3 linked regions of the Cohnella abietis genome follow. The protein of the gene in region 2 interacts with the protein of the main gene of each other region in a pairwise test. Links are inferred from orthologs where the notes say so. Each region holds a gene or a part of one and is shown on either strand. Other genes may lie near its edges.

Region 1 (2,930 bases), 4.1 Mb from region 2 along the record:
TCATTAGCGCGGTTTGATTTTGTAGAAGGTGAACGTCAATCATTCACTGCATACTTATCTAGCGGAGTGCCTATTCATCGTACGAAGCTGGAGCGCGCTGATGAATTGTATGAACAGCATCGTGGTGTCATGTTGACTCCGCCTAGCTTAGAAGATCTAGACAGTATCCCGCCATGGACAAGGCATCGTTTAAGAATCCCGCCAAATTCTAAGCAGGATGTGTTTATTTCAGGAATCGGCTGGATCCAGACAAATGGTAAAACAGGAGCAACAGTTGATGTACATGCTCCGCGTGGAGTTAAAGTGATGCTAAGGGAAAGCATCCTATAATAATAAGCCGCTACGGGTGGGGAGTACGTACTTTGATGGATAGTAATACCGTATTATTTGGGGTCATCGGAGACCCTATTCGACATTCCAAATCTCCAATTATGCTTAACAGGGCTTTCAAGGAAAAGGGCATTAACTGCGCTTATGCCGCTTTCCATGTTGCGCCAAATCAATTGGAGCAAGCCATTGCAGGCGTTCGTGGCTTAGGATTCAGAGGATTAAACGTAACGATCCCGCACAAGATCGAAGTAATGGCGCTTCTCGATGAATTAAGCGAAGGCGCAAAGGCTGCAGGTGCAGTAAATACAATCGTTAATGAAAATGGTCGTCTAGTTGGCTACAACACAGACGGCATCGGATACGTGCGTTCCTTGAAGGAAGAGATTGAGCCAAGCCTAACCGGCAAAACAATTATCGTGTTAGGTGCGGGAGGTGCGGCTAGGGGAATAATATGGGCTTTAGCTCAGGAAAACCCGGCTGCGATCATTATTGCTAATCGCACGGAATCCAAAGCATCGGAGCTTGCGGCTTCCTTTTCCCTAGCTGGTAAGGTAACTTCAATCCCATGGAGCGATCTTCAAGAAGCTTGTAAGCAAGCGGACGTTGTTATCAATACGACTTCAGTAGGCATGTCTCCTAACATTGAGAAGGTGCCGCTCGATCCATCTTGGCTTAGGATTGGATCGGTCGCCAGTGACTTGATCTACAATCCACTTAAAACCGAGTTTCTTAAGCAGGCTGAGTTGCAGGGCTGTCGTATTCATGGAGGTTTAGGCATGTTCATCTATCAGGGGGCCTATGCTTTCGAATATTGGACTGGCCAACCAGCCCCCGTTGAAGAGATGCGCGCAGTAGTTATGGAGTCTCTATCGATAAAATAGAACGGATTGAACTAACTAGGTAATTCAGAAGTTTAGGGCAATTTTCACAATAGAAAGCAGGAAATTATATGTTAACAGGAAAACAAAAACGTCATCTTAGGTCGCTTGCTCATCACCTAACCCCAATTTTCCAAGTGGGTAAAGGCGGTACGAATGACCATCTTATTCGTCATATTGTGGAAGCCATTGAAGTACGTGAGCTGATCAAAGTATCAGTATTGACGAATTGCTCCGACGATCCTCGCGAAATCGGTGCTGAGCTGGCAGAACAATCTGGCTCCGAGCTTGCTCAGGTTATCGGCAAAACAATCGTTCTCTACAAAGAATCCAAAGATCACAAACAGATCGTGCTACCACGTCGCTCTAAGTAACGAAAGGGCGTGAGATTATGCGTAAAGTTGGTTTGCTCGGAGGAACGTTTGATCCAGTTCACAACGGCCATCTGCTTGCAGCGCAAGCGGCCTGTGAAGCAGCCAAGCTTGATGAAGTATGGTTTATTCCGACCTTGTCTCCCCCTCATAAGCCCCAGCCTGGAGAGAGCAGTGACAATCGCCGCCAAATGCTGGAGGAAGCCATTGCGACTAATCCCGCTTTCCGGGTAGAAGATATCGAATTGCAGCGCGAAGGCACTTCGTACACAATTGATACAGTTACTGCTCTGCAGGAGCAGTATCCCGATATTATGTTCTATTGGATAGTCGGATCCGATATGGTAAAAGACTTGCCTAATTGGCGGAAAATTAATGAGCTTGCCGAACGGCTGTCTTTTATCGGCTTAGAACGACCGGATCAGCCCGCTGATGATACTATGCTTCCGGTCTTCATTAGACGACGACTGCTAAGAGCGTCAATGCCTCCAATGGGCATTTCCTCCACCGACATTAGGCGACGGGTTAAAGAAGGGCGCTCCATCCGTTACATGCTCCCTGAGACGGTAATTGATTTCATTGTAAGGGGTCACTTATATGAATCTTGAAGTTTTAAGGGAAGCTACACGGCAGCAAATGCCTGAGAAGAGATGGAAGCATACACTTGGTGTTGTCGGGTCGGCTATCAAGCTTGCAAAGCGTTATGGTGGTGACCCGGTCAAGGCCGAGCTAGCTGCTCTATTGCATGATTACTCCAAAGCCTGGGCGATTGATCGGATGGAAATCATCATTCGTGAGCAGAATTTACCGCAGGATCTTCTCATTTATGATAAAGAGCTGTGGCATTCGCATGTAGGGGCATGGGCAGTACAGTCTGAGCATGGTATAACGGATGAAGAGGTTCTTGATGCGATTCGTTACCATACTTCTGGGCGGGAAAACATGACGAAGCTGGACAAAATCGTTTGTTTAGCGGATTATATAGAGCCGGGCAGAGATTTCCCTGGGGTGAGTAAGATTCGCGAACTCGCTAAACATAGTATGGAAGAAGCTTTAATTACAGCTTTTGGTTCGACCATTGAAGTGTTGATCGAACGTGGGAAACGTATTTTTCCATTAACCGTATTAACACGAAACGATCTTATAATGCAGTTAAAACAACAACAATCAAATAAAGATATAGAAAACGGAGGCTGAGACATGGCAGGAAGCTCAGAACAATTATTGAAAGCGGTGCTTAACGCAGCAGAAGAGAAAAAAGCACACGATGTCGTTGCCTTGAACTTACAAGGAATATCACTGATCGCGGATTATTTTGTTATTTGTCACGGAAATTCGGATACACAGGTGT
Region 2 (2,916 bases):
TTAACCTTGATTGAGAATGCGGCTAAAGAGCCTGAGATTATTGACGTGGCAACCTTGCTAAATGCTATGGGAGCTAAAATAAAAGGCGCTGGAACGGAAACAATCCGTATAGAAGGCGTTCAAGAAATGCATGGCTGTCGGCATTCTATTATTCCCGATCGCATCCAAGCTGGAACATACATGATAGCCGCTGCGGCAACTCGCGGCGATGTCCTTATCGATAATATTATTCCTAAGCATTTAGAAGCTATGACTGCTAAGCTGCAAGAAATGGGTGTCCATGTCTATGAGATGGATGAAGCCATTAGAGTTGTTGGTCAATCTCTCTATGAAGCAGTTGATGTTAAGGCGCTTGTTTATCCGGGATTTGCCACTGACTTGCAATCTCCGATGACTAGCTTGCTTACACAGGCTCGTGGAGTTAGTGTTTTGTCAGACAATGTGTACAACAATCGGTTTAAGCATGTTCCTGAGCTGGCCCGAATGGGCGCGCACATAAGGGTAGAGGGTCGCTCTGCCATTATTGAAGGCAGTCGGCTTAATGCGGCGAAAGTAAGGGCAGCCGATCTCCGTGCTGGAGCTGCGCTTGTTGTTGCTGCTCTAACAGTTGAAGAGGGTACGACTGAGATTACCGGAGTAGAGTACATTGACAGAGGGTATGAACGTCTTGTTACGCAGCTCAGTAACTTGGGTGCGGAAGTTTGGCGCGATGGTTAGAAGTGAATATTTTACCTTTGGAGTAAAAGTGGGGTTTCTATGACCGATTTAATGATGGCCGATTTGGAAGGGATGAAGCTGACGGAGCTATACAAGCTTGCGAAGCAGCACCAAATCAATAATTATGCACAGATGAAAAAGAAGGAACTCATTATCGCCATCCTCCGCGCACAAGCGGAGAGGAGCGGCTTGATGTTCATGGAAGGCGTTCTGGAGGTATTATCTGAAGGCTTCGGGTTCCTAAGACCTATTAATTACTTGCCGAGTGCGGAGGATATTTATATCTCTGCTTCACAGATCCGCAAGTTTGATCTTCGGACAGGTGATCTTGTCTCCGGTAAATGCCGAGCGCCCAAAGAAAGCGAAAGATATTTCGGGCTACTGCAGGTAAATGCCGTTAACGGCGTGACACCAGAAGCAGCTGCTGAACGTCTTCATTTTCCTGCTTTAACCCCGCTGTATCCGCAATCGAAGATTAAGCTTGAAACGTCACCCACCCATCTATCCACTCGCATTATGGATCTTATTGCTCCCGTCGGATTAGGTCAACGTGGATTAATCGTTGCTCAGCCTAAGGCAGGTAAGACTTTACTGCTTAAGGAAATTGCTAACAGTATCTCGATTAACCATCCAGAAATTGATTTATTCGTGCTTCTTATCGACGAGCGTCCGGAGGAAGTGACGGATATGCAGCGTTCGGTCAAGGGGGAAGTTATTGCGTCCACCTTCGACGAGGTTCCGGAAAATCATATTAAGGTTGCTGAGCTGGTATTGGAGCGGGCACTTCGTTTAGTAGAGCATAAGCGTGATGTCGTTATTCTATTGGATAGCATCACGAGACTTGCGCGGGCGTATAATCTCGTTGTTCCACCATCTGGACGCACATTGTCTGGGGGAATTGATCCGGCTGCATTCCATCGTCCTAAGCGGTTTTTTGGCTCGGCGCGTAACATTGAAGAAGGTGGAAGCCTGACCATTCTTGCTACAGCGCTAGTTGAAACGGGATCACGTATGGATGATATTATTTATGAGGAGTTTAAGGGTACTGGTAACATGGAGCTGCATCTAGATCGTAAGCTCTCAGAACGCCGGATTTTCCCTGCTCTCGATATTAGACGTTCGGGTACAAGACGTGAGGAATTGCTGTTGGATAAAGAAGCGCTCGACAAGCTATGGGCGATTCGTAAGAGCATGAATGATTCCATGGAGTACGTTGAAGGGTTTCTTAAGAAGCTTTCCAACACCAAAACAAATCAAGAGTTTCTTGATTCGCTGGACACCAGCGGGGGACCGGTTTCACCTAGCCCTTCACCTAGCTCTGGTGGAGGACGCCGCCCGCCGCGCAGCAGCTCCTCTTAGAGTGAGCTCTTAAGCGGAGATAGAGGAGGGCCTAGCATATGCATCTGGTATACGCAGACGAACAAGGTAATGTATTCGACCATCCTGAGCTGTTCGGAATAGCTCGTAGCGGTAATGATCTCGTGGAGCTTCTCGAAGAGGAGCTAATTCCTTTGCCAGCAGGAGCGACTCTAGTTGGTCTTCCGTTTACCCGACCGATCGGAATGGATCCGGTTAGCGGTGAAATGAAATTAATTCCTGGTGCTTATCAGGCGGTAGGGGCGTTGCTTCCGCAAGGCTTCACCCGCTTTTATGTTCCAGGATATTCTAAGACGGATAAGACGCAGAAATTTCCTTTATTCGGATATACGGCTGTCGTGTGGAAAGACGACGGCTTCTACGTGGCTGCGGGGCAGAGTGATGATCCTGAGCCATGGAATCCGGAAAATTGTGATCGAGCAGACTTGGAAATTCAAGTCGATCGTCTGCTTAAAACCTATCCGGACAATAAGCTATATAAGCACCTTTCTCACTGTGCACTAGAGTATGAATGCCTAACAGCTTCAAATACTTTTTTGCAACGCTTGGAGGGTGCCGTGCCTGTGTCCTTCTCCTGTAATGCCGGCTGTTATGGCTGTATTTCGGAGCAACCCGATGATAGTGGGTTTGTGGCGCCGCAGACTCGTCTTAAATTTAAGCCAGATGTTGAAGAAGTCGTCGAGATTATGCTTGAGCACTTAACGGAGCCTCGTTCGATAATCAGCTTCGGCCAAGGCTGCGAGGGAGAGCCCTCTACGCAAGCTCGAACAATTATCGAGGCGATTAAACGCGTACGAGAGAAAACCTCTCTTGGCTACATTA
Region 3 (2,755 bases), 5.6 Mb from region 2 along the record:
TAGAACGCAAGGTACTTATGCTATACCTGGACGGACGCTCTTATCAGGAAATTGCCGTTGATCTCGACAGGCACGTGAAGTCAATTGATAACGCTTTGCAACGAGTGAAGCGTAAGCTTGAGCGGTATCTTGAGGCACGCGACCTTGCTCAATAAGTAACTAGCACTTATATGGATCGTACCGGCAGCCGAAGCAGCGCGCTGCTTTTTTTATGCACTTATACAAGCTTAATCATCTTAGAGTTGATTATCTTTTGTTTCATATGGTTTAAGATAGATGCGAAAATGGAAGAATAGGTACAGGGTTGCTAGAGTAGAGTGTAATCTTCGACAGCAGAATGGTGTTCCAAAGGTAGGCTGGTGACACTTTTCGTTGACATCGATTACCCCCTGTGATAAATTATTTTAGTAACCTTAACGTGGCTTCTTATGCGCTGGCTCTGAATCATCGGCGAAACACCTGGATTCGTTGTCGTGGTGTCTTGTGAACACACGACGATTCCAAGATCAGCCTTGGTTCGCCAAGCTGAGGTTTCCGCTGCATGGTTGTATTTTTTTGAAGTTTTGATCCCGGGAGGTGGAAGGGATGCGGGTGATTATCACTCTAGCTTGCACGAACTGCAAGCATCGGAACTACACGTCGAGCAAGAACAAACGGACGCACGCCGATCGCATCGAGTTGAAGAAGTTCTGCAGATTTTGCAATGAACATACTCCTCATCGCGAGACGCGCTAAATCCTAGGAGGTATGAACGTGACTTTCCTGGCCAAAATGAAACAAAACTTTGGGTCCTTTTTTTCGTTTTTCGGTGATAGCTGGAACGAATTAAAGAAAGTCCGTTGGCCCAGCCGGAAAGAGCTCGTCAGCTACACAATCATTGTTATTGTGACGGTGCTGCTGGTTACGATCTACTTCTGGGTTCTGGACATCGGTATTTCATCCCTCGTCGATTTAATCATTTGACGCAGGAACCAAAGGTGGCTTTTCCATGGAGAAAAGATGGTATGTAGTACACACGTACTCCGGTTACGAGAACAAAGTTAAAGCTAACCTGGAGAAACGTGTGGAGTCTATGGGTATGCAAGACAAGATCTTCCGCGTCCTTGTGCCAATGGAAGAAGAAATTGTAAACAAGGACGGTAAGAAAAAGACGGTTATGCGTAAAGTATATCCCGGCTATGTTCTTGTCGAGATGGTACAAACGGACGATTCTTGGTACGTGGTTCGCAATACTCCGGGTGTAACTGGATTTGTTGGCTCCACAGGTTCGGGATCGAAACCAACGGCACTTCTTCCTGATGAAGTAGAAGGAATTCTAAAGCATATGGGAATGGACGAGCCGAAGCCGGTTATCGATTTCGAGATCAAAGAAAACGTTCGGGTTATGGTGGGTCCTTTTGCCAACTTTGTCGGATCTGTAGAAGAAATTCTGCCCGAGAAAAGCAAGCTTAAGGTTCACGTTAACATGTTTGGAAGGGAAACTCCGGTTGAATTGGACTTCACACAAGTGGAGAAGATTTAATCGATTAAGGGTTTCTTGAACGAGCGGGAGGGACGAGAGTTCCGTTAAACCGCATTATGGGTTAAGGAGGTGTGCATCATGGCAAAAAAAGTCATTAAATTGGTAAAGCTGCAAGTTAATGCGGGTAAAGCTAACCCTGCGCCACCGATCGGTCCTGCACTAGGTCAAGCTGGCGTAAATATCATGGCATTCTGTAAAGAGTTTAATGCTCGCACAGCAGATCAAGTGGGATTAATCATTCCAGTTGTTATTACTGTATTCGAGGATCGCTCCTTTACGTTTGAAACGAAGACGCCACCAGCAGCGGTATTGCTCCGCGTAGCTGCAGGAATCCCTAAGGGCTCCGGCGAACCGAACAAGAAAAAAGTTGCTACAGTTAAACGTGCGAAAGTACGTGATATCGCTGAGCAAAAAATGCAAGATCTTAACGCGGCTTCCGTTGAAGCAGCTATGCGTATGATCGAAGGAACTGCTCGCAGCATGGGCGTTGTAATCGAAGACTAATCGTTTGCAGCTGATATGGCTGACTAACGTAACGCGGTTCCTAGAACCGCTTGTGGGAGGAAACTTCCGTTAAAACCACAAAGGAGGAGAACAACTTGGCTAAACACGGTAAGAAATATGCAGAGTCCGTTAAGCTGATCGATCGCGATGCTACCTACGAATCGTTGGAAGCAATCGAGCTCGTGAAGAAAGCGGCAACAGCTAAATTCGACGAAACTGTTGAAGCGGCTGTCCGTCTCGGCGTTGATCCGAGAAAGCAAGATCAAGCTGTACGTGGCGTAGTCGTCCTGCCTCACGGCACCGGCAAAACGCAACGCGTTCTCGTATTCGCAAAAGGCGACAAGCTGAAGGAAGCTGAAGCTGCTGGCGCGGATTATGTAGGAGACGCAGACCTCATCGCTAAAATCCAACAAGGATGGTTCGAGTTCGACGTTTGCGTTGCAACTCCGGACATGATGAGTGAAGTCGGTAAGCTTGGCCGTATTCTCGGGGGTAAAGGTTTGATGCCTAACCCTAAAGCAGGCACTGTAACGAATGATGTTGCAAAAGCCATCGCTGAGATTAAAGCCGGTAAAATCGAATATCGTCTCGACAAAGCAGGTCAAATCCATGCACCAATCGGAAAGGTTTCGTTCGATTCTGAGAAATTGAATGAAAACCTTAATGCTCTGATTGAGGCATTGAGCCGTGCTAAACCCGCATCTTCCAAGGGCATTTACCTGAAGAACA

The links. Proteins that work in one complex are often made in the same cells at the same time.
Region 1: the proteins of rho (region 2) and yhbY interact in binary tests that used the Escherichia coli proteins (3 or more experiments, as listed by UniProt). The link is inferred for Cohnella abietis from one-to-one orthologs.
Region 3: the proteins of rho (region 2) and nusG interact in binary tests that used the Escherichia coli proteins (3 or more experiments, as listed by UniProt). The link is inferred for Cohnella abietis from one-to-one orthologs.

The regions. Positions count from the first base shown.
Region 1 is NZ_AP019400.1:4,652,577-4,655,506, reverse strand. It holds yhbY (ribosome assembly RNA-binding protein YhbY), read left to right. Parts: upstream 1-1,279; coding sequence 1,280-1,582; downstream 1,583-2,930. Other genes in the region: rsfS (ribosome silencing factor), read left to right, coding at 2,780-2,930; yqeK (bis(5'-nucleosyl)-tetraphosphatase (symmetrical) YqeK), read left to right, coding at 2,177-2,776; KCTCHS21_RS20525 (nicotinate-nucleotide adenylyltransferase), read left to right, coding at 1,600-2,187; aroE (shikimate dehydrogenase), read left to right, coding at 366-1,211; yqeH (ribosome biogenesis GTPase YqeH), read left to right, coding at 1-330.
Region 2 is NZ_AP019400.1:570,889-573,804, forward strand. It holds rho (transcription termination factor Rho), read left to right. Parts: upstream 1-756; coding sequence 757-2,076; downstream 2,077-2,916. Other genes in the region: KCTCHS21_RS02390 (UDP-N-acetylglucosamine 1-carboxyvinyltransferase), read left to right, coding at 1-717; KCTCHS21_RS02400 (radical SAM family protein), read left to right, coding at 2,115-2,916. UniProt on the Escherichia coli protein: Facilitates transcription termination by a mechanism that involves Rho binding to the nascent RNA, activation of Rho's RNA-dependent ATPase activity, and release of the mRNA from the DNA template.
Region 3 is NZ_AP019400.1:6,154,552-6,157,306, reverse strand. It holds nusG (transcription termination/antitermination protein NusG), read left to right. Parts: upstream 1-988; coding sequence 989-1,522; downstream 1,523-2,755. Other genes in the region: rplA (50S ribosomal protein L1), read left to right, coding at 2,122-2,755; rplK (50S ribosomal protein L11), read left to right, coding at 1,601-2,026; secE (preprotein translocase subunit SecE), read left to right, coding at 754-963; rpmG (50S ribosomal protein L33), read left to right, coding at 586-735; sigH (RNA polymerase sporulation sigma factor SigH), read left to right, coding at 1-155. UniProt on the Escherichia coli protein: Part of the processive rRNA transcription and antitermination complex (rrnTAC). The complex forms an RNA-chaperone ring around the RNA exit tunnel of RNA polymerase (RNAP).